4 regions of the Actinophytocola sediminis genome follow, and region 1 is predicted to be linked to each of the others. Evidence: riboswitches for the same ligand, from Rfam matches in the RefSeq annotation. Region 1 holds a riboswitch; each other region holds the start of a gene.
The links. Region 1 has a riboswitch for cobalamin ahead of metE (5-methyltetrahydropteroyltriglutamate--homocysteine S-methyltransferase). Riboswitches for the same ligand answer to the same signal wherever they lie in the genome.
Positions count from the first base shown of each region.

Region 2: linked by a shared signal. The riboswitch ahead of ACYVIP_RS26160 (homocysteine S-methyltransferase family protein) and the one ahead of metE (5-methyltetrahydropteroyltriglutamate--homocysteine S-methyltransferase) in region 1 are both predicted to bind cobalamin.
Region 3: linked by a shared signal. The riboswitch ahead of ACYVIP_RS27545 (FecCD family ABC transporter permease) and the one ahead of metE (5-methyltetrahydropteroyltriglutamate--homocysteine S-methyltransferase) in region 1 are both predicted to bind cobalamin.
Region 4: linked by a shared signal. The riboswitch ahead of ACYVIP_RS26115 (VWA domain-containing protein) and the one ahead of metE (5-methyltetrahydropteroyltriglutamate--homocysteine S-methyltransferase) in region 1 are both predicted to bind cobalamin.

Region 1 covers NZ_BAAGXS010000018.1:289,308-295,128, forward strand. Annotated here, with positions in the region: gene ACYVIP_RS11685 (TetR/AcrR family transcriptional regulator) at 1-206, shown strand, start outside; gene ACYVIP_RS11690 (SigE family RNA polymerase sigma factor) at 275-796, shown strand; gene ACYVIP_RS11695 (hypothetical protein) at 801-1,793, shown strand; gene ACYVIP_RS11700 (TetR/AcrR family transcriptional regulator) at 1,809-2,399, opposite strand; gene ACYVIP_RS11705 (nuclear transport factor 2 family protein) at 2,490-2,903, shown strand; cobalamin riboswitch at 2,921-3,131, shown strand; gene metE (5-methyltetrahydropteroyltriglutamate--homocysteine S-methyltransferase) at 3,223-5,478, shown strand.
Region 2 covers NZ_BAAGXS010000043.1:98,974-104,794, forward strand. Annotated here, with positions in the region: gene cobN (cobaltochelatase subunit CobN) at 1-1,153, shown strand, start outside; gene cobF (precorrin-6A synthase (deacetylating)) at 1,150-1,899, shown strand; cobalamin riboswitch at 1,929-2,118, shown strand; gene ACYVIP_RS26160 (homocysteine S-methyltransferase family protein) at 2,144-3,190, shown strand; gene ACYVIP_RS26165 (LLM class flavin-dependent oxidoreductase) at 3,253-4,293, shown strand; gene ACYVIP_RS26170 (TetR/AcrR family transcriptional regulator) at 4,299-4,850, opposite strand; gene ACYVIP_RS26175 (ABC transporter ATP-binding protein) at 4,915-5,679, shown strand; partial or broken gene ACYVIP_RS26180 (FtsX-like permease family protein) at 5,683-5,821, shown strand, end outside.
Region 3 covers NZ_BAAGXS010000049.1:45,253-51,073, reverse strand. Annotated here, with positions in the region: gene ACYVIP_RS27565 (MFS transporter) at 1-344, opposite strand, end outside; gene ACYVIP_RS27560 (opine metallophore biosynthesis dehydrogenase) at 341-1,660, opposite strand; gene ACYVIP_RS27555 (SAM-dependent methyltransferase) at 1,669-2,466, opposite strand; gene ACYVIP_RS27550 (hypothetical protein) at 2,463-3,290, opposite strand; cobalamin riboswitch at 3,549-3,726, shown strand; gene ACYVIP_RS27545 (FecCD family ABC transporter permease) at 3,769-4,842, shown strand; gene ACYVIP_RS27540 (ABC transporter ATP-binding protein) at 4,839-5,639, shown strand; gene ACYVIP_RS27535 (ABC transporter substrate-binding protein) at 5,636-5,821, shown strand, end outside.
Region 4 covers NZ_BAAGXS010000043.1:87,520-93,340, forward strand. Annotated here, with positions in the region: gene ACYVIP_RS26105 (cobyrinate a,c-diamide synthase) at 1-466, opposite strand, end outside; gene cobO (cob(I)yrinic acid a,c-diamide adenosyltransferase) at 463-1,077, opposite strand; gene ACYVIP_RS26115 (VWA domain-containing protein) at 1,077-3,008, opposite strand; cobalamin riboswitch at 3,059-3,207, opposite strand; gene cbiE (precorrin-6y C5,15-methyltransferase (decarboxylating) subunit CbiE) at 3,260-4,441, shown strand; gene ACYVIP_RS26125 (cobalt-precorrin-4/precorrin-4 C(11)-methyltransferase) at 4,438-5,196, shown strand; gene ACYVIP_RS26130 (precorrin-2 C(20)-methyltransferase) at 5,181-5,821, opposite strand, start outside.

The DNA of each region.
Region 1 (5,821 bases):
CCGATGACACCCGGGTGCAGGTGTTCTCCTCCTGGCCGAGCGGCACCCTCCGCGCGGACCTGGACATCCCGACGGCCGTCGACAGCTACGCGGCGCTGTGCAACATCGACGTCTACACCACACTCACCGTCGAGCGGTCCTGGTCGCCCGACCGGGTCGAGCAGTGGTGGAGCGCGGCACTTGCCCGGGAACTGCTGAGCGGGTAGTGAGTGCGGTCACACAACCTGGGGTGCGGTCGTTGGCGTCAACGGGGCGACGGCGAGGGGGTGATCGGGTGCGTGCGACCGAGGAGCAGCGGTTCACCGAGTACGTGACCGCTCGGCTGCCCGCGCTGCGGCGCACCGCCTACCTGCTCTGCGGGGACGAGCACCGGGCCGACGACATCGTCCAGGTGACGATCACCAAGCTGTACACGCACTGGAAGCGGGCCAGCGCCGCGGACAACATGGACGCCTACGTGCGGGCGATGCTGGTGCGGGTGTTCCTCAGCGAGCAGCGGCTCGGCTGGGCCCGCAGGATTCGGCTGACCGGGGCACCGCGGGACACCCCGTCGGTGGCCGCGGACACCGGGCCAGACGTGGAGACCCGGCTGGTGTTGCTGACCGCACTCGGCCGGGTCCCGCCGAAGGCAAGGGCGGTGCTGGTGTTGCGGTTCCTGCTCGACCTGTCGGTCGCCGAGGTGGCCGGTGTGCTCGGGTGCTCGGAAGGGAACGTGAAGAGCCAGACCTCGGCCGGCCTGGCCGCGTTGCGCAGGCTGCTCAACGGACAACTGTCAGCCGTCATGGGAAGGGAGTAGCGGGATGGACCAGACCGAACAGGACGGTGCCCGGCTGCTCAGCCCGTTGCGGGACACCGAACCCGGCACGCCGTCGACGGTCAGCGTGCACCGGGCGATCCACACCGGCGCCCGGCGGCAGCGGACAGGACAGGCGCTCGGCGCGCTGGCCGTCGTCGCGGTCACCGTGTTCGGGGTGCTCACCGGCTCGACCATCCTCAATGGACAACAGAGCGCGCCGCCGGCCACCCCGGTCGGCGAGTTCGAGCCGCTGCGCCAGGAGTTCGGCGTCGGCTCGGCCGGCGGCTTCACCCCGGTCAGCTACGAGACCGGGCGGTACCGGCAGCGGGTGCTGCTCGTGCCGACCGACGGCTCGGCCGGCGACGCCGAGGTGACCATGTACGCCCCCGGCCGGTTGCCCGACCCGCCGGCGGGCGATCCCGCGCCCGAGGTGAACGGGAAGCGGGCACTGTGGACCGGCACCGCGCTCGCCTGGGAGTGGACGGCGAACGCGTGGGCGTTCGCCATGGTCGACTCGCGGGACGTCGCGCACCGGGTCGCCCAGAGCGTCGAGCCGGGCGCCGGCGCGGCGGTGAGGTTGCCGTTCACCGTGCCAGCGCCCGATTCCGGCGATCCGCGCCAGCTGGTCGGCGTGATCAGTCCATTCGGGACATCGAGCGATCCGGCCGAGGGTGGGCTGTTGGTGTTCGGCACGCGTGATCCGGTGAGCGCGGACGACGACGCGGACCGGGTGCTGGTCGGTGTTCGCCGGGACCTCACCCGGGACCTGGTCACCGGTGACCCCGGTGCCGCACCGGTGGCCACCACGCAGCTCGATGGTCGTCCGGCGGCGGTGTCCGACACGGCGGTCACCATCCTGGACACCGGTGGCGGCTATGCGATCGTCGCCGAGTCCACTGTGGTCTCGACCGGGGAGCTGACCGAGCTGGCCTCCTCGGTGCGGCTGGTCGAGAACCCGGCTGACCAGCGGTCGTGGCGCGGCGTGCCGCTGCGCTGATTCCCGCGCACCGCTTCAGGTGGCGCCCAGCGCGCGCAGCACGGTGTCGGTGACCCGGTCGAGATAGTCCGGCTCGACCGGGGCCTGGCGCACCACCAGCCGCCAGTAGATGAGCCCGGCCACCATGTCCTGCGCGGTCTCCAGGTCGGCGTCGGCCGGCAGCTCACCTCGGGCCGCCGCCTGTTCCAGCCGTGTCCTGGCCAGCGCGCGCCGGGGTTCGCCGATGGCGGTCGCGATCGCCTTGGCGAGTTCCGGTGTGCGGGTGGCCTCGGCCACCAGATCGGGGACGATCCGGGAGAACGGCGGCTCGGACAGCCACGCGGCGATGGCGGCCACCGAGGCGCGGAGGTCACCGCGCAGGGTGCCGGTGCTCGCCACGTCCGCCATGGGCACGCTGATCTCGGCGAGCACCGCGAGCACCATCTCCTGTTTGGTGCGCCACCGGCGGTACAGCGCGCTCTTGCCCGCGCCCGCGCGCCTGGCGACCCCTTCCATGGACAACCGCGCGTAGCCCCGCTCGACCAACTCGGCCAGTACGGCGTCGTTGATGGCGGCGGTGATGCCCGGTTGCAGCACGGCCGCCCCGGACGGTGCGCGACGGTTCATGGTGCCGAGTCTAGCGGATGGACAGGACGGTCCCGTCCGTCGTAAAGTGGTCGGGACGATACCGTCCCGTCCATCCTGAGGGAGTCCTGAATGACACCGCGTGAGCTGCTCGACCATGCCCTGGAACTGTTGCTGGCCAAGGATATGTCCGGCTTCGCCGACCTGTGGGCCGCCGAGGGCACCATGGAGTTCCCGTTCGCCCCGCCCGGCTGGCCGACCCGGGTGGACGGTCGGGAGGCGGTCCACGCCTACCTGCGCGACTACACCGACGTCTACGACCTCCAGCGCGTCACGGAGAAGATCGTGCACGAGACCACCGATCCGGCGGTGATCATCCCCGAGATCGAGGTGGCGGGGATGCTGGTGCGCACCGGCGAGCCCTACCGCAACCGCTACATCTGTGTGCTCACCGTGCGGGACGGGCAGATCGTCGGCTACCGGGACTACTGGTCGCCGACCGGCGTGAACGCGGACACCGACTTCATCGGGACACTGTCGGGGTGATCGGGCGATCGGCCTGTAGGCTGGTGGATGCCGACGGTTCGCGCGCGTTCTCTCGAGGATGTGGGCGAGGCAAGAGGGAACCCGGTGTGAGTCCGGGACTGCCCCGCAGCGGTAAGTGGGAACGAAAGCCGTCAACGAAGCACTTGGCGAGAGCCTGGGAAGCGACGGCCGGTAGGCGCGAGACGTGCGCCCACGAGTCCGAAGACCTGCCGCCGGCCCGTGCACCGACCGGTGCGCGGGGTCCGGAGCCTCTCGGGAGGGCCACGGCCGCGACTCGTTCGCGTGCGGTCCCTTCCGAGCTGGTCTTCGTGCCATCGGCATGCTCGCGAGGAGAGAGCTTGTGACCATCGGCACCACTGTGCTCGGCTACCCCAGGATCGGCCCGCGCCGGGAGCTCAAACGCGCCGTCGAACGCTACTGGGCAGGCAGGATCGACGCACCGGAACTCCAGGCGGTGGCCAGGGAGCTGCGCGCCGCGACCTGGACGGAACTGCGCGACGCCGGACTGGACTCCGTCCCGTCCAACACGTTCTCCTGCTACGACCAGGTGCTGGACACCGTCGAGCTGTTCGGCGCGATTCCCAAGCGCTTCCACGATCTCGATCTGTCCACAGTGAACACCTACTTCGCCGCGGCGAGGGGCCGCGACGGCGCCCCCGCGCTGGAGATGACGAAGTGGTTCGACACCAACTACCACTACCTGGTCCCCGAACTCGGCCCGGACACCGCGTTTCGGCTGACCGGCGACAAACCGCTTGCCGAGTACCGCGAAGCGCGCGCGCTGGGCATCGAGACCAGGCCGGTGCTGCTCGGCCCGGTGACGTTCCTCCTGCTGTCCAAATCGGACCATGAGGGCTTCGTCCCGCTCGACCTGCTCAACGATCTCCTGATGGCCTACGGCGACCTGCTCACCCGGTTGCGGGCCGAAGGCGCCCAGTGGGTGCAGCTGGACGAGCCGGCGTTCGCCGCCGACCGGACCCCGGCCGACCTCGCGGCCCTGCGGCGCGCCTACGACCTGCTCGGCGCGCTGCCCGACCGCCCGCGACTGTTGGTCACCGGCTACTACGGCGATCTGGGCCCAGCACTGGAGGTCCTCGCGAACACACCGGTCGAGGCGATCGCCGTCGACCTGGTCGCCGCGCCGGACACCAGTCACGCCACCGTGCCCGCGTTGCGGGACAAGACCCTCGTCGCCGGGGTCGTGGACGGCCGCAACGTGTGGCGCACCGATCCGGCGGCGGCACTGGCCAAGGCCGAGGCCCTGCGCGGCTCGGCCCGCGAGGTCGCGGTCTCGACGTCCTCGACGTTGCTGCACGTCCCCTACGACCTCGACGCCGAGACCGAGCTCGACCCCGATGTACGCGCCCGGCTCGCCTTCGCCCGGCAGAAGGTCTGCGAGGTCGTCGCCATCGGCACCGCGCTCGCCAAGGGCGCCGGCCCGGCGACCGACCACACGCGACAGTCGCCGCCGCGGGACGAGGACGTGCTGGCCAGGGTCGCCGCGCTCACCGACGCGGACCGGACCCGTCCGGCCTATGTGGAGCGTGCGGCCGCGCAGCAGCGCAGGCTGAACCTCCCGCCGTTGGCGACCACCACGATCGGGTCGTTCCCGCAGACCGCGGAGATCCGCCTGGCCAGGGCCGGGTTGCGCACCGATACCCTGGACGAACGTGGCTACCTGCGACAGATGCGCGACGAGATCGCCAAGGTGATCGCGCTGCAGGAGGACATCGGCCTGGACGTGCTGGTGCACGGTGAGCCCGAGCGCAACGACATGGTGCAGTACTTCGCCGAACACCTGGCCGGGGTCGCCTCGACGGAGTCGGGCTGGGTGCAGTCCTACGGCTCCCGGTGCGTGCGCCCGCCGATCATCCACGGTGACGTGTCCCGGCCGAAGCCGATGACCGTGGACTGGATCTCCTACGCGCAAAGCCTTTCGGTGAAACCGGTCAAGGGCATGCTGACCGGCCCGGTGACGATCCTCGCGTGGTCGTTCGTGCGCGACGACCAACCACTGGCCGACACCGCGGTCCAGGTCGCACTGGCGCTGCGCGACGAGGTCGCCGACCTCGAGGCGGCCGGCATCGGCATCATCCAGGTCGACGAGCCGGCGCTGCGGGAACTGTTGCCACTGCGGGCGGTCGACCAACCCGCCTACCTCGACTGGTCGGTCGGCGCGTTCCGGCTGGCCACCGCGGGCGCCGTGCCGTCGACCCAGATCCACACCCACCTGTGCTACTCGGAGTTCGGCGAGGTCATCGAGGCGATCGACGACCTGGACGCGGACGTCACCACCATCGAGGCGGCTCGCTCCAAGATGGAGATCCTCGGCGACCTCGGCACGTCCGGGTTCGGCCGCGGTGTCGGGCCCGGGGTGTACGACATCCACTCCCCACGCGTGCCCGACGAGGACGAGATCACCGACCTGTTGACCAGGGCGGCCGAGGTCGTACCGGGCGAGCGGCTGTGGGCAAACCCCGACTGCGGCCTGAAAACCCGCGGCTACGCCGAAGTGGAACCGGCGCTGCGCAACCTGGTCGCGGCCGCCCGCCGCGTCCGGGACACCCTGCGGTGATCGGTTCTCGAATCCTCGCGGCGGTCCTCGCCGGTGTCACGGTCGTCGGCCTGGTCGCGCCGGGAGGCGCGGCGGCCGCGCCGGGCGTGGCCAGAAGGCGGACGCCGCCGCGGGTTGGCTGGCCAGACAACTGGTCGACGGCGACCACTTCGAGGTCGACTTCGGCGGTGAGTTCTTCGCCGACGCCGGCCTGAAGTCCTACGCCGGCGCCACCGCGAAGGCGTCGCCCCAGGTCCGCGGCCTGGACCCGGCGAGCCTGGGCGGCCCAGCCTGGTCCAGCTGTCCGCAACGGGATCGGCCCCAGGCCCCAGTTCTGGTCTGCCCGTAACGCGACGAAGGCGTC
Region 2 (5,821 bases), on a different contig from region 1:
GGTGCCCTCCCGGCTCGCCTACGAGACCGGTGTCGCGATGGCCGACTCGCTGCTGGCCCGCTACCTGGACGAGACCGGCGAGTACCCCAAGTCGGTCGGCCTGTCGGTGTGGGGCACCTCGGCCATGCGCACCTCCGGCGACGACATCGCCGAAGTCCTTGCCCTGCTTGGTGTCCGGCCGGTCTGGGACGAGGCCTCCCGGCGGGTGCGGGAGCTGGCGGTGCTGCCATTGGCCGAGTTGGGCCGACCGCGGATCGACGTGACCGTGCGGGTCTCCGGCTTCTTCCGCGACGCCTTCCCGCACGTGGTCGGCATGCTCGACGACGCGGTCCGGCTGGTCGCCGCGCTGGACGAACCGGCCGAGCAGAACTTCGTCCGCGCCCACGTGCACGCCGACCTCGCCGAGCACGGCGACGAACGCCGGGCCACCGCGCGGATCTTCGGCTCGGCCCCCGGCTCCTACGGCGCCGGCATCCTGCAGGCCGTCGAGTCCGGCACCTGGCGCGACGACGCCGACCTGGCCGAGGTCTACACCGCCTGGGGCGGCTTCGCCTACGGCCGGGGGCTCGACGGCCGGCCGGCGGCCGAGGACATGCGCGCGAACTACCGCCGCATCCAGGTCGCCGCGAAGAACATCGACACCCGCGAGCACGACATCGCCGACTCCGACGACTACTTCCAGTACCACGGCGGCATGATCGCCACGGTCCGGGCGTTGACCGGCGCCGACCCGAAGGCCTACGTCGGCGACTCCACGTCCCCCGACGCGGTGCGCACCCGCACGCTGCAGGAGGAGACCAACCGCGTCTTCCGCTCCCGGGTGGTGAACCCGCGCTGGATCGGCGCGATGCAACGGCACGGCTACAAGGGCGCCTTCGAGCTGGCCGCGACCGTGGACTACCTGTTCGGCTTCGACGCGACCACCGGTGTCGTGCACGACTGGATGTACGAGCGGCTGGCCCGCGAGTACGTCCTGGACCAGACCAACCAGGAGTTCATGCGCCAGGCCAACCCGTGGGCGCTGCGCGGCATCGTGGAGCGACTGCACGAGGCGGCCGACCGCGGGCTGTGGGCCGAGCCCGACCCGGAGGTGCTGGCCCAGCTGCAGGCGGTCTACCTGTCGGTCGAGGGAGACCTCGAGGACGGCGCGTGAGCCGACGGGTGGTGCTCATCGGCGTCGGCCCCGGCGGTCCCGACCAGCTCACCGTCGAGGCGGTCCTGGCGATGAACGAGGTCGACTTCTTCGTGGTGACCGAGAAACAGCGCCCGGACGGCGACCCGCTGGCCGCCGCCAGAACAGCGCTGCTTGGCCGCCACGTGCGCGGCGACCCGACGATCGTGGTCGTCGAGGACGCCGAGCGGGACCGCACGGCGGCGGACTACGCACACGCGGTCGCCGACTGGCACGCGGCCCGCGCCGCCCGCTACGCCGCCGCGCTGGCCGACCACGACGGCGACGCGGGCTTCCTCGTCTGGGGCGACCCGGCCCTCTACGACTCGACGATCCGCGTGCTGGCCCGCGTCGCCGACACCGTCGGCGCCCGGCTGGAGGTCGTGCCGGGCGTGTCGAGCCTGTCCGCGCTCGCCGCCCGCCACCGCATCGTGCCGCACGGCATCGGCGAACCGCTGCACATCACCACCGGCCGCCGTCTTGTCGAGGCGATCCGGCAGCGACAGCCCAACATCGCGGTCCTGCTCAGCCGCTCGTTGGAGGAACTACGCGCCGTCGACCCGGCCGGCTGGCACATCTGGTGGGGCGCCAATCTCGGCACCCCGAGCGAACGACTCGCCGCCGGCCAACTCGCCGATGTCCTGCCCGCGATAACAACCGCCCGCACCGCCGCGAAACACGAGGCCGGCTGGCTACTGGACATCTATCTGCTCCGGCACGAGAAGTGACTGCACCGGTTCCATAATATGAAACAATTGACCATCCTGTGGCAGGTGGATAGCGTGTTCGACGCGCGGCAGAAAACGGGAAGTCTGGTGTGAATCCAGCGCGGTCCTCGCCACTGTGACCGGATAGCGAACCTCATGACGCCACTGGGACATGTCCTGGGAAGGCGAGGAAAGCCGACATCCGGAAGTCAGGAGACCGTCTGCGGCGCGCACGTAGCCGATCCACGAGCGATGGAGCCGCACAATGTCGACCAACGACCTGACCGAACGCCTCAATGCCGGCCCGGTGATCTGCGCCGAGGGATTTCTTTTCGAGCTGGAGAGACGGGGTTATCTCACCGCCGGGGAGTTCGTGCCCGAGGTGGCGCTGGAACACCCCGACGCGCTGCGCGCCCTGCATGTCGACTTCCAACGAGCCGGCTCCGATGTGGTGGAGGCATTCACCTACAACGGGCATCGGGAGAAGATGCGGGTCATCGGCAAGGAGGATCTGCTCGAGCCGCTGAACCGCGCGGCACTGGGGATCGCCCGCGAGGTCGCCGACGCGCGACCCGGGGACCTGATGGCGGGCAACATCTCCAACACGAACGTGTGGGACCCGGCGGACACCGGCCGGCAGGCCGAGGTGCGTGCCATGTTCGAGGAGATGGTTGGCTGGGCCGTTGACGGCGGCGCCGACCTGATCATCGGCGAGACGTTCTACTACGCGGGCGAGGCGTTGGCGGCGCTGGAGGTGGCGGCGTCGACCGGCCTGCCGGTGGTGCTCACCATCGCGCCGATGGCACTGAACGAACTGGCCGACGGCGTCGGGATCGTGGAGACCTGCCAGCGACTCGAGCAGGCAGGCGCGGACGTCGTCGGCATGAACTGCTTCCGCGGGCCGGACACGATGTTGCCGTGGCTCAAGGAGATCCGGGCGGCGGTGTCCTGTCACGTCGGTGCCTTGCCCGTGCCGTACCGGACCACCGTCGAGGAGCCGACGTTCTTCAACCTGACCGACGACCGGGCACGCGTCCCCTCCCCGCACGGTCGCACGTTCCCCACCGCGCTCGATCCGCTGTCCGCCAACAGGTACGAGCTGGGCGCCTTCGCGACCGAGGCGCACGACCTGGACGTCAACTACCTCGGCGTGTGTTGCGGCGCGTCCCCGATGCTGGTCCGTCAGGTGGCGGAGGCGGTCGGCCGCACGACCGAGGCGAGCCGGTTCTCGGAGCGGATGAGCAACCACTTCATGTACGGCGACGACGAGCGGCTGCCGGACCACATCGTGGCTCTCGGCGATCGCGCGTGACCTTCCGGTAGTCACCGGCGGGGAGCCACACTGGGCTGGTCGACTGTTCTGGGAGGAGAATCATGCGGTTCAGTTTCGTGCTGTTGCCTGATTACCCGCTCGACGACACGATCGAGTCCATCAAGCTCGCCGACGAACTCGGGTTCTACGCCTGCTATGCGGCGGACGAGACCTGGCACAAGGATCTCTGGCTGTTGTTCGCCGCGGCGGCGGACAAGACGACCAACATCCGGTTCGGTCCGAGCGTGTCCGCGGTGACGTTGCGGGAGCCGTCGTTGATCGCCCAGGCGACCGCCACCCTCGACGAGCTCACCGGGGGCCGCGCCGAATGTGTGCTCGGGTCGGGGAACTTCGGGCTGCTCGCGCAGTACGGCATCGACTGGGCGCGGACGAAACCGTTGTCCCGCCTCAAGGAGGCGCACACCGTGGTGCGCACCCTGCTCGACGAGGGGGCGATCAGCCACGATGGCGAGTTCTACCGCTATGACGGGCTGTTCACCTTCGCCCGGCCGGTCCAGCGGCACGTTCCGGTCAAGCTGGGCGCGATGCGCGGCCCGAAGTCGTTCCAGGCGGCGGGGGAGCTGACCGACGGCGTGCACCATGCGCTGAGCTACACCAGGCGCGCCTACGAGTACATGGTGGAGAACGTGCGGATCGGCGCCGAGCGCGCCGGCCGCGACGTGTCGTCGTTGGACCTCGGCGCGTGGGTCGTGTTCGCCACGGGCGAGGACTCGCGGGCGGCCAAGGACGCCGCCAGGGCGATGGTCGGCCTGTACGCGTCGTCGATGCCGGCCGAGCAGTTGGCGCGCAACGACGTGGATCCCGCGTCGCTGACCGAGATCATCGCCGCGGTGGGGGAGGGCCGGGTGGACCGTGCGTTCGAGCTCACCCCGCCGGAGCTGGCCGACAAGCTGTCCGTGGCCGGCACCCCGGAGGAGTGCCTGGCCAAGATCAGGACGGAGATCGCCTCGACCGGGGTCAACCACCTGGTCCTCGCCATCACCGACGCCGCGCTGGTCAAGGCGTTCGCCGGCATCGACCTGCCCGGCGTGGCCACCATGCGCGAGCAGTTGCGGCTGGTGCACGACAGGATCATGTGGTGACCTGGTCAGCCGCGGTCGGCGCGGACGATCTCCTCGGCGGTCGGCGCCTCGTCGGCATCGGTCAACCACTGCAGCGCGACGCCGACCAGCAGTGAGTAGTAGTGCGCGCCAACGGCGTGCACCTCCGCCGGGTCCGCGTCCTGGCCGAGGCCACCGAAGGCGTGCGCCAGGGCGACCCGCGCGGTGCGCTGCGCCGAGGCGTTCATCTCGCGGATCTTGTCGTTGTGCTGGAGGACCGCGACCGTCTCGAAGTTGACGAACCACAGCTCGCGGTTCTTCTGGATCGACTCGATGATGCGCTGCCACCTGGCGACCCGCGCCGCCTGTTCCCGCGCTCCCTCGGCGTCCTCGAGCGCGGCGAACAGGTGGCGGCCCCACTCCTCGTTCAGGTCGTAGATCGCCTGCGTGAGCAGCTGGTCCTTCGAGCCGAAGTGGTAGTTGATCGACGCCTGGTTGGCGCCGGACGCCGCGACCAGCTCGCGCACGGTCGTCCGCGCGTAGCCGTTGTGCAGCAGACACTCCCGTGCGGCGGTGAGCAGGTTCTCCCGATGACCCATGACGGGTACCGTATCATGTAAACGTTCGTTTCAAACGAACATACATATCGAGGGGAGTCCTGTCATGAACACCAAGCCAGTCCTGCGGATCCGTGGGCTGACCTGCCAGTACCCGAGCGATGCCGGCCCGGTGCACGCCCTGCGCGGCATCGACCTCGACGTGGGCCGGGGGTCCTTCGTCGCGATCATGGGGCCGTCCGGCTCCGGCAAGACGACCCTGCTGCACTGCGCGGCGGGGCTACAGCGCCCGACCTCGGGGCTGGTCGAGCTGGACGACCGCGACCTCACCCAGGCCGGCCCGGTCGAGCTCGCGCGGCTGCGCCGCCGCCGGGTCGGGTTCGTGTTCCAGTCGTTCAACCTGCTGCCCGCGCTCACCGCGGGAGAGAACGTCGAGCTGCCACTGCGGCTGGACGGGCGGCGCACCGACCCTCGGCGCACCTCGGCCCTGCTGCGGAACGTCGGTCTCGGCCAGCGCGCCGGACACCGGCCGGACCAGCTCTCCGGCGGGCAGCAGCAGCGCGTCGCCGTGGCGCGGGCGCTGATCACCGACCCCGACGTCGTCTTCGCCGACGAGCCGACCGGCGCGCTGGACATCCGCAGCGCCCGCGAGGTGCTCACGCTGCTGCGCGGCCTGGCCAACGGCGGCCAGACGATCATCATGGTCACCCACGACCCGGTCGCCGCGTCCTACTCCGACCAGGTGCTGTTCCTGGCCGACGGGCGCATCGTCGACCGGCTGGCACGGCCGTCGGCGGGCGCGGTGGCCGCCAGGATGGCGACGCTGGTCGAGTCCGCCGAGCAGGCGGCCAACGACGCGGTGGTGGGCTGACCCATGCTGACCCTCGTCCTGCGCTCGTTCGTCCACCACCGCTCGGCCGCACTGGCGACCGCCCTGGTCTCGTTCGTCGGCCTGCTGCTGGTGACCGCGATGGCCGCGCTGCTCGGCACCGGGCTGGCCCCGACGACCACGG
Region 3 (5,821 bases), on a different contig from region 1:
AGCCAGGCGACGGTCCCGACCAGTGCCGCCGCGGCCAGCAGCAGCAGCGACCAGGCGGCGACCCTGCCGGGGGGAATCCGTCCGATCAGTGGCGCGACGAGGATCCCGACCACCACGGCACCGATGCCGCCGAGGCCGCGCAGCGCACCCACCACCGCGGTGCTCTCCCCGGCGTCGTCGGTGATCGCCACGAGGTAGGTGCTGTACACGGTGAAGGGCATCAGCCCGACCACCGACGCGATCAGGGTCGGCAGCACCGCGCGCGAGATGCGCCAGTCGCTGAGCTGTTCGACCGAGGGCACGCCGGCGGTGGTCGGCGAACCCGCACGGTCCGCCGTGGTCATCGGGCCGTCGCCAGGTCGCCGCGGATCAGCTCGAGGTCCGCGCGGAAGTCCCGCACCGAGAAGGCGGCCGACACCGGGGTGCCCGCGCGCGCCATGGCCGCCTCGTCCAGCGCGCGCTCGTAGCGGGCGATGAACCTGTCGATCGTGGGGCACGGCACTCCCAGATGCCGCCCGACCCCTTGGATGATCTTCGTCCGGTAGTAGTCCTCGTTCGGCATTCTCGGCACGTCCCACCGTCCCGCGCGGTCGACGAAGGCCCGGCGGATGGGCACGGCCGAGAAGTCGAAGTACCTGCCGTCGGCGTCCGGCTCGGAGAACGGGTCGACCAGCAGCGAGGCGTACCGGACGTACACCAGGTATTCCTGATGGATGGTCGGCAGCCGCTCGAACCGTTCGATGTCCCGGCGGGCGACGCTTTCCTCGCGTACCGGGTAGCTGTCCTCCACCATGAACCGCAGCAGGTTCACGCCCGGGATGCCCAGCCTGCCGACCATGCTCGTCAGCTCCTTCCACTGGCTCACCAGCTCGCTGATCAGCGCGGGCGTGATGGGCCCCTCTGGCACCAGCTTGTAGACGTACTTGACCGGGCCGGACTCGGCGAACACGGCGTCCAGCGTGATGTCGTTCATGAACAGCGCGGGGTGCACGTACAGGGAGATGTTCCTGGTCTCGGCCGCCATCGGCCCGGCCATGACCGGCGTGGCGACGCCGAGCCTGCGGTGGAGTTCGCACAGCGCGTCCAGGTTGTCCGACCGGCCGCGGCTGGAACCGACGTACAGCCGCTTCTTGACCGCCGCGGTGACCACGCGCGGGGACGGACCCCCGTCCCGCCAACGGGTGGCGCCAAGATAGCTGGAGAGGCTGATCACCTCCGCGTCCACGCCGTGGCCGAGGAGCAGGCGCCGGACCAGACCGCTCGAGCCGACGGTCGGCGACACCAGCACCACACACCTGACCTGCTCGAGAACCCGGTGCTCGAGCTGGCGCACGACCTGCGTGTACGCGTCCGCGGTCACCGCCAGGACCAGGGTGTGCCACCTGCCGGTGACCGACCGGTATCCCCGGAACAGGTCGTCGACCACGCATTCGCCCTCGGCGGCGCGGTCCTTGGCACTCTGGACGTCCACCCGGATGCGCCCGTGGCTGTCCCGCAGTCCGGAGAAGAACGCGTCCGCTCGGACGGACTCCCGTCCCGCGATCCCCACCACGCAACCGAGCCGGTTGGTCAACGCGACCGCCAGCTGCACGGCGGCCGGACCGGTGCCCGCGATCAGCACCCGGTCGACGTCGTGCGTTCCTCGCCCCGTTCCACCCACAGCCGTACTCACACCTTCCGGTAGAGCGCGATGTCGAAGACCTGCTCGGGCCGCGGCACGTTCTCGGCCAGCGCCCATTTCCGCCGGTCGACCTCCCGCATGGGGTAGTTGAAGAGGGACTTCAGGTCGTCGCCGTAGCGGACGGCCACGACGACGTCGTCGCGGGTCGACGAGTGGATCCGGTCGAGCAGGTCGTACTTGACCGCGCCGGTCGAACTGAAGATGACGTGCGACGCCTCCCCGGTGAAGGCCAGGTCCACCACCGGTGTGTGCTCCAGCCTGATGTCCAGGTCGTCGCTCCCCAGCCGCGCCACGACCTGCCTGCCCAACTCGACGGCCTCGGGATCGATGTCGACGCCGACCACGCCGGCGCCGGTCCGCCTGGCGATGTACAGCGGGGTCATCGGAAACGAGCCAGCGCCGACGAGCAGCACCCTGGCGTCCGGGGACAGTTCGAAGGTCCCGAACTCCTCCTCGATGCAGGACTCGACGTTCTCGAAGTAGCCCGTGGTCCCGGCATGGCCGAGCAGGAGCTGGCGGGCGCGGTACTTCTCCATGATCGCCGCGCAGCGGGCGGACCGCGCTCGCAGGTCCTCGACCAGGTTCGTGAACTCGTCCGTGCCCGCGCGCACGAGGGCGTGCCATGCCTGGTGATGGCGCCGGTCGGTCACGAAACCGGAGTAGTCGCCGACGACGCTGGCCAGCTCCGCGCTGTGGCGCACCGTCCCGTCGTACCGCGCGGCCGCCGCCAGGAGGCGCCGCAGATAGTTGTGCATCAACGACAACAGCTCCGGCGCGCCGCTCACAGGAAAGCCCGTCCCTGCGCCACGATCCGGACCGACCCCTCGACCTCGATGCCCGTCGGACCGCCACGTTCGTAGTTCACCGTCACCCGCATCGACCCGCCTGGCTGGACCACGTTCGTCGCGACGGAGGTGTTGTTCTTCCACGCCAGGTACGCGCCGAGCGAGGCGGTACCGGACCCGCAGCCCTTCTCCCAGACCATGCTGTCCACCGACGGCACGTGGACCAGCGGGGCGAGGCGGTTCGAAGCCGCGGTGTACAACAGAACCCCGACGACGGACACGTCCCGGGTCTCGCCAAGCCGGCGCGCCAGGACCTGCGCCTGGTCCATGGTGGCCCGGTCGAGCAGCCCGGTCTCGATGACCACGAACAGCGAGCTCTCGTAGCGCACGAAGGTCGACCCGGCACCGAGCTCGCCCGCGCGGGCACCGTCCTCCACCGCCGTCGGCAACGGCATCGTGAGCCGGCAACCGAAGTCCCGCCGCCGCCGCACGACCCGGCACCTGGCGACGTCGGCCGTCCCCGACACCTCCAGCGCGGTGTCCAGGCTGTCGCCGGTCTCCAGCTCCGCCTCGAACGCGCGCAGCGCCGCCAGCGCCATGCACGCGTTGCCGCAGAACTCGCCGCCCGCCATGTGGAGACCGGCATCCGCGTCCAGCGACTCCGGTTTCCGCACGAACCCGACCTGCTCGGCGTGCACGTGCTCGTAGGCCATGACGCGCCTGGCGATGGCCGGGTACTCCTCCTGCGGGTGCTCCGTCCGCACCAGGACGGTCATGTTCTGGGTGGGACTCGCCTTGACGAAGTCGATCTCGCGGCTGATCACCGCCCGCTCCGTGCGGAGGCGAACCGGCGCCGGCCGCGCGCGCGTCGCCGATCCTCGTCGCCCCCCGTGCTGGCGAGGTCGTTGCGCATCAGGTCCTCCCCGAATCTCGTCGTGTTCCGGGTCACGAGGCCAGCTGGGTCACACGGTGACCGACTGGTGACACCAGGTCATGAGTCGGCGACGAGGGCCTCGTAGTTCCGAGGCTTCCTATCTGTGACGCGGGACACATTTGGTGCCCCTCGCTGTGGATCGGTCGTGTTAACGTCCCGCTGAGCCAGTCGCGCCCATGTGGCCAGGGAATCCGGTGTGAGTCCGGAACTGTCGCGCAGCGGTGAGGGTGACCGGCGGAACACGCGCCACTGGGCCGAACGGCCCGGGAAGGCGTTCCGCCGGGGCGATCCCGAGTCCGAAGACCTGCTGGCTCGGTCGTCATCCGACCGGGCTCCGCGACCTGGGCCCCTGGCGAGAGCGGGTCCGCGTGTCCCCGAGGCGTGCCATCTCCGGTAGCGGCCCGCCGCGCCGGATGCCGGTCGTGCCGCTGCTGCTCGTGCTGCTCGCTGGTCTGGCCGCCAGCATGGTCGTCTCCCTGACCCTCGGCGCGGAGCCGTTGCCGCTGACCGGGGTCTGGGAGACCGTGCGGGCCAGGCTGGGTGGTGCGCCGGGCCAGGACCCGGTGTACGACGCGATCGTGTGGGACCTGCGTGCCCCACGGGTGCTGATGGCCGCCGTGGTGGGGGCGGGTCTGGCGTTGGCGGGCGCGGTGATGCAGACCCTGGTCCGCAACCCGCTGGCCGATCCGTACCTGCTCGGCGTCTCCTCGGGTGCGGGTGTCGGGGCGACGCTGGTCATCGTCGCGGGGGTGTTCGGCGGGCTGGGGATCTGGGCGGTGTCGGCGGGCGCGCTGGTCGGCGCGGTGCTGGCGTCGCTGCTGGTGTTCGGCGTGTCGCTCGCGCAGGGTGGGCTGACGCCGTTGCGGCTGGTCCTGACCGGGGTCGTGCTGTCCGCCGCGTTCTCGTCGGTGTCCAGCTTCCTGGTGTTCCTGGGGGACGAGCCGGAGGCGACACGGTCGGTGCTGCACTGGCTGCTTGGCAGCCTGTCCGGCTCGACGTGGGCGAGCACCGGTCCGGCGCTGATCACGGTTGTGCTGTCCGTCGTCGCGCTGCTGGCGGTGCACACCTGGCTGGACGCGCTGGCCGCCGGTCCGGACGTGGCCGCCGCCCTGGGGGTCCCGGTACGCGAAATCCGGATCGGCCTGTTCGTGCTGACCTCGGTGCTGGTCGGGGTGCTCGTCGCGGTCTCAGGTGGCATCGGCTTCGTCGGCCTGGTCGTGCCGCACCTGGCGCGGCTCGTCGTCGGTGCGCGGCACGCCGCGGTGCTGCCGGTGGCGGCGCTCGGGGGAGCGCTGTTCCTGGTGTGGGTGGATGTGGTGGCCCGGGTGCTGGTCCGGCCGCAGGAGATGCCGTTGAGCGTGGTGACGGGGCTGGTGGGCGCTCCGGTGTTCCTGATCCTGATGGGCCGCAGGCACTACAGCTTCGCTGGCGGCGCCGCATGACGCGTCTGCGCTGTCACGGGGTGCGGTGCGAGATCGCGGGCCGGGTCATCGTGTCCGGTGTCGATCTCGAGGTGCCGCCGGGCGAGCTGATCGCCCTGGTGGGGGTCAACGGCAGCGGCAAGTCGACGCTGATTCGCGCGCTCTGCGGGCTGGCGGCACCGGCGGCGGGCCGGGTCACCGTCGACGGCGAGGACGTGCACGCGCTCCCGGTACGCAGCCGGGCCCGCCGCATCGCCTATGTCGGGCAGGAGGAGACGCCGCCGGCGGACCTGCTGGTGGGGGAGCTGGTCGCGCTGGGCCGCGTGCCGCACCAGCCGCCGTGGGCGTTGGGGCGGGTGGCCCGCGCGAGCACCCTGGACGCGCTGGCGGCCGTCGGTCTGGCCGACGCGGTGGACCGGCGATGCGACCAGCTCTCCGGCGGCGAACGCCGCCGGGTGACGCTCGCCCGCGCGCTCGCCCAGGGCGCCGGGCTCGTGGTCCTCGACGAACCGACCAACCACCTCGACATCAGCCACCAGACCCGGCTGCTGGAAACCCTCCGCGGTCTCGGCCGCACCGTCGTGGCGGCGATGCACGACCTGTCGCTGGCCGCCGCCTACTTCGACCGCGTCGCGGTGCTGCACGACGGCGCGCTGCGCACCGTCGACGCGGCGGCGGTCGCCCTGGCGCCCGCGACGGTCGAGGAGGTCTTCGCCGTGGCCGCCGCCCACCTGACCGACGCGCGCACCAGTCGCGAGCACCTCGTGCTCGGGCCGGGGTTCGCGCGGTCCCGCCCCGACCAGAGAAGAGCACCATGACGACCCGCACTGTTCGCCGCCGCGCCGTCACCCTGCTCGCCGTCGTCGCGCTCGCCGGGTGCGGTGGCGAACCGCCCGAGTCCGCGTCCGGCGAGATCACCGTGACCAACTGCGGCGAGCAGGTCCCGTTCCCCAGCCCGGCGCGGCGCCTGTTCGTCAACCAGGGGAACCGGATCGCCACC
Region 4 (5,821 bases), on a different contig from region 1:
CCTTGTTCAGCACCACGCCGACGATGCGCACCGCCGGGTCGAAGGTCCGCATGCCGTGCACCACGGCCGCGATCGACCTGGCCGCGTGGGACACGTCCACCACGAGCACGATCGGACTCGCGGTGACCTCGGCGACGTGTGCGGTGGAGGCGAAGCCGCCGGTGCCGAGCCTGCCGTCGTACAGGCCCATCACGCCCTCGATCACCGCCACGTCCGCGCCGGCCGCGCCGTGGGACAGCAGCGGTGCGAGCCGGTGCTCGCCGACCAGGAACGGGTCGAGGTTGCGGCCGGGGCGGCCGGTGGCCAACTCGTGGTAGCCGGGGTCGATGTAGTCGGGGCCGACCTTGTGTCCACTGACGACGTGCCCGCGCCGGCGCAACGCCGCCATGATGCCGGTCGCGACCGTGGTCTTGCCGTGCCCGGAAGCCGGTGCGGCCACGACGATCCTGGGCAGTGGCCGGCTCACCACTCGATGCCCCGCTGGCCCTTCTGTCCGGTCTGGAAGGGATGTTTGACCACGGTCATCTCGGTGACCAGGTCGGCGAGCTCGACCAGCTGTGGGTCGGCCCGCCGGCCGGTGAGCACCACGTGCTGGTGGCCGGACCTGGCCGCCAGGGTGTCCACCACGTCGGCCAGGTCGACCCAGCCCCACTGGATGGGGTAGGTGAACTCGTCGAGGACATACAGGTCGTGACGTTCCTCGCCGAGGCGGCGTTTGACCTCGGCCCAGCCCTCGGCCGCCGCCGCGGCGTGGTCCTCCTCGCTGCCCTCCTTGCGTGACCAGGACCAGCCGGCGCCCATCTTGTGCCACTCGACCGGGCCGCCCTCGCCGGTCTCGGTGTGCAGGACGGCGAGCCGCTCCAGCACGGTCTGCTCGCCGATGCGCCACTTCGCCGACTTGACGAACTGGAACACGCCGATGTCCCAGCCCTGGTTCCAGCCGCGCAACGCCAACCCGTAGGCGGCGGTGGACTTTCCCTTGCCGTCACCGGTGTGCACGATCAGCAGCGGGCGGTTGCGGCGTTGCCTGGTGGTCAGCCCGTCCTCGGGGACGACGGGCGGCTGTCCCTGTGCCATCAGGCGGCCCGCGCGGCGGTGGTCAGCGCGGCGGCGTTGACCTCACCGACCGGCACGTGCACGGCGCCGAGCAGCTCGGCCAGCCTGCGTGCCAGGCCCATCCGGAACCGGCCGGTCTCGCAGTCCACGACCACCGACGAGAGCCCGGTACGGCCGAGCGCCGCCGCGGCCCGGTGGGCGCGGCCGAGCGCGTCCGGCCCGTGGGTGGCGCGGCCGTCGGTGACCAGCACGAGCAGCGGGCGGCGGCGCGGGTCGCGGATCGCCTCGACCCGGACCACCTCGGCGACCCGGGTGAGCGCCTCGGCCAGCGGGGTGCGCCCGCCGGCGGCCAGCTCCCGCAGCCGGGTGACCGCCACCTCGACCGACCCGGTCGGCGGCAGCACGAGCTCGGCGCCGCCGCCGCGGAAGGTGACCAGGCCGACCTTGTCCCGGCGCTGGTAGGCGTCGGTGAGCAAGGACAGGATGGCGGTCTTGACCTCGCGCATCCGGCGGCTGGCCGCCATCGAGCCGGACGCGTCGACGCAGAACAGCACCTGGTTGGACTCGCGCCCCTCCTTGATCGGCACGCGCAGGTCCTCGGCGGCCAGCAGCAGCCGGCCGGTGCGCCGGCCGCGCCGGTGTTGGTGGCGGGCCGCCGCGCGCAGGGTCTCCAGCAGGTGCAGGGTGCCGGTGGGGCCGGCGGGGCGTTGCGCGCCGACCCGGCCGCCGGTGTCGGTACGGGCGGTGGACCGCCGGCCGGCCTCGTCGCCGCCGACACCGGGGACGGTGAACAGCCGGGCCCGGTAGGGCTCGCCGACCGGGGCGGTGGTCGACGGCGCGGACTGCCCGTTGCCGGCCGGGCCATCGGCATCGGTCGGTGGCGGGATGTCCCGGTCGCCAGGATCGTCGCCGCCGGCCGGCGGGTCGGGTTCCGGCTCGGGCGCTGGTTCGTCGAGCAGCTGGTCGAGCTGGTCCTCGTCGAGTCCTGGCGCGTCGAACGGGTTGCGCCGGCGCCGATGGGGCAGCGCGAGCCGGGCGGCGACCTTGAGGTCCTCGGCGGTGATCGTGGTGCGGCCGGCCAGCGCGGCGTGCGCGGCGGCGGTTCTGGCCATGACGATGTCCGCGCGCATCCCGTCGACCTCGAACGCGGCGCAGACCTCGGCGATGCGCAGCAGGGTCGCCTCGGTCAGCTCGACGGTCGGCAGCAGCGCGCGGGCGGCCACGATCCGTTCCCGGGTCAGGGTTTCCTCGGCCGCGAACCCGGCGACGAAGCCGTCGGGGTCCGCGTCGTACCGCAGGCGCGAGCGCACCACCCTGGCGCGTACTCGGGGATCGCGGGAGGCGGCCACCTCGACGGTGAGGCCGAAGCGGTCCAACAGCTGCGGCCGCAGCTCGCCCTCCTCGGGGTTCATCGTGCCGATCAGCACGAACCGCGCGGCGTGCGCGACCGAGACGCCGTCGCGCTCGATGCTGACCCGGCCGGTGGCCGCCGCGTCAAGCAGCACGTCGACCAGGTGGTCGTGCAGCAGGTTGACCTCGTCCACGTACAGGATGCCGCGGTGCGCGCGGGCCAGCAGGCCCGGTTCGTACTCGGCGACGCCCTCGGCCAGCGCGCGCTGCAGGTGCAGCGAGCCGAGCACCCGGTCCTCGGTCGCGCCGACGGGCAGCTCGACCAGCCGCACCGGCCGGGTCTCCACCCTGGCGTCGGCTGGGAACGGACCGTCGGGCGACAGCGGCGTCGGGTCAAGCGGATCGGTGGCGAACCGGTCGTCGGCGATCACGTCGACCGGCGGCAGGACCGCGGCCAGCGCGCGGACGGCGGTGGTCTTCGCGGTGCCCTTCTCGCCGCGCACGAGCACCCCACCGACCTCGGGGGCGACCGCGGCGAGCAGGAGGGCGAGGACGAGGTCGTCGGCGCCGACGACGGCCGACAAGGGGTACTGCTGTGGCATTCGGGGCTCCCGCGCTCAGTGCCAACCGGTGGACGGGCGCGGGATCACGCCCGTCGGCAGGCGCCGAGGCCGGTCTTCGGACTTCCCGGATCGACGTCCGGGTCACCGCAGCGGGCCCTGTGCCGGATTCTCACCGGCTTCCCGATTCTCCCGGCCGCGCGGTCAGCGCGGCGCGGGCACCTCGGGCCTGGTGATCGCAGCATAACTCCTGGGTCACCACCAACGGGCCTGACGTACTGTGACCTGCCGTGATGGTGCACGTGGTTGGCATCGGCGCGGACGGCTGGCGGGCGCTGGCGGAGCCGGCAAGGGAGTTGGTGCGGGCGGCCGGGGTGGTGCTCGGCGCGCCGCGCCAGCTCGGGCTGCTGCCCGACATCGCCGGTCAGCGGCGCGTGGCGTGGCCCTCGCCGCTGCGCGAGCGGCTGCCCGGACTGCTCGCCGAGTTGACCGGGGACGGGCCGGTGGTGGCGCTCGCGTCGGGTGACCCGTTGGTCGCGGGCATCGGGACGACGCTGCTGAACCTGCTCGGCCTGGAGTCGGTGGTCGTGGTGCCGGCGGTGTCCTCGGTGGCGCTCGCCCGCGCCCGGCTCGGCTGGCCGGCCGAGACGGTCGAGGTCGTCCGTGAGCCGGGCACGGTGGTGCGCCACCTCGCGCCGGGGCGACGGATTCTCGTGCTGTCCCAGGACAAGCACACCCCCGCGCTGGTCGCGCGGGCGCTGACCGAGCGCGGTTTCGGGGCGAGCGGGCTGACCGTGCTGGCCGACCTCGGCGGGGACGACGAGTCGGTGCGCCAGGTCGACGCGGCCGACTGGACCGGGGACGCGCCCGCGCTGCACGTGCTGGCGATCGAGTGCGTCGGTGGGCCGGCACATGGGCTGCTCGCGGGCCTGCCGGACGACGCGTTCGAGCACGACGGTCAGCTCACCAAGCGGGACCTGCGGGCGGTCGCGTTGGCCAGGCTCGCGCCCCAGCCGGGACAGCTGCTGTGGGACGTCGGTGCCGGCGCGGGGTCGGTCGCGATCGAATGGCTGCGCGCGCACGCCACCTGCCGGGCCGTGGCGGTGGAACGGGACGCCGTGCGCGCCGAACGGATCGCGCGCAACGCCGGCCGGCTCGGGGTGCCGGGCCTCGCGGTGGTCACCGGTGCGGCGCCGGATGCGCTGGCCGGACTGTCCACTCCGGACGCGGTGTTCGTCGGCGGCGGCGCGACGATCCCGGGTGTGCTGGACGCCTGTTGGTCGGCGCTGCCGCCGGGCGGGCGGCTGGTCGTGCACGGGGTCACGGTGGAGACCGAGGCGGTGCTCGCTCGCGCGTACGGCGAGCGCGGCGGGGAGCTGACCCGGATCGCGGTCGAGCACGCCGCACCCCTCGGCGGACTCACCGGCTGGACACCAGCCCGTACGGTGACCCAGTGGACGGCGACCAAACCATGACCCTGGTGCGTTTCGTCGGCGCCGGGCCGGGAGCCGCGGATCTGTTGACGCTGCGGGCGGTGGAGTTGTTGCGGGCGGCCGATGTCTGCCTCTACCCGGGCACCTACCTCGACCGCGCGGTGCTCGGGCACTGCCGCGCCGACGCCCGGCTGGTCGACACCCAGCACCTCGATCTCGACCAGATCGTGGCCGACCTGGTCACCTCCCAGCGGGCGGGACTGCGCGTGGTGCGCCTGTGCTCCGGCGACCCGTCGGTGTACTCGGCGCTCTACGAGCAGACCCGGCGGCTCGACGCGGCCGGCGTGCCGTGGGACGTGACCCCGGGCGTGCCGGCCTACGCCGCCGCGGCGGCGCGGATCGGACACGAGCTGACCGTGCCGGCGGTGGCCCAGTCGGTCGTGCTCACCAGGACCCGCGCCAGGTCGACCGCGATGCCCTCGGGCGAGACCCTGGCCGCGTTCGCCGCCACCGGCGCGACCATGGTGCTGCACCTGGCGATCACCCGCACCCGGATCCTGGCCGAGGAACTGGTGGCCCACTACGGGCCGGACTGCCCGGCCGTGGTGGTCGCCAACGTCTCCCAGCCGGCCGAGCTGGTACTGCGCGGCACCCTCGCCGACATCGCCGACCAGGTCGAGGCCGCCGCGCTCCGGCAGGCCGCGGTGATCATGGTCGGCCCCGCGCTCGGCACCGGCGTGGCGGGCGCCGAGTCCTACCTCTACGACCCGGCGAGGGAACGTCAGTCCCGGACATAGCGCGGAGTCCACGCCCGGCCGGCCGCGCTGACCCGCGTGCTGCTCGCGCCGATGATCAGCAGACACCGCATGTCGACCGACTCCGGGTCCAGCTCGGCGAGCGTGGTCATCGTCAGCGACTCGCCCGCCCGGCCGACGTCCCGCGCGACCACGACCACGGTGCCCGGATCGCGGTGGGCCAACAGGATCTCGCGCAGCTCACCGACCTGCGTCGGCCGCGCGCGGGAACGCGGGTTGTACACCGCCAGCACCAGGTCGGCCTCGGCCACCGCCCGGATGCGGCGTTCGATCACCGACCACGGCTTGAGCCGGTCGGACAGGCTCAGCACGGCGAAGTCCGCGCCGATCGGCGCCCCCGCCCGCGCCGCCGCGGCCTGCACCGCGCTGACCCCGGGCACGACGCGGACGTGCACCGCCGCGTAGGCCGGATCCTCGGCCGCCTCGAACACCGCCGACGCCATGCCGAACACCCCGGCGTCCCCACCGGACACCACGGCCACCCGCGCCCCACCAACGGCCAGGTCGAGCGCGAACCTGGCCCGGTCCAGCTCCACGGTGTTGCCCGAGGCGTGCCGACGCAGCCCCGCCCGCTGCGGCACCCGGTCGACATAGGGGGCGTAGCCGA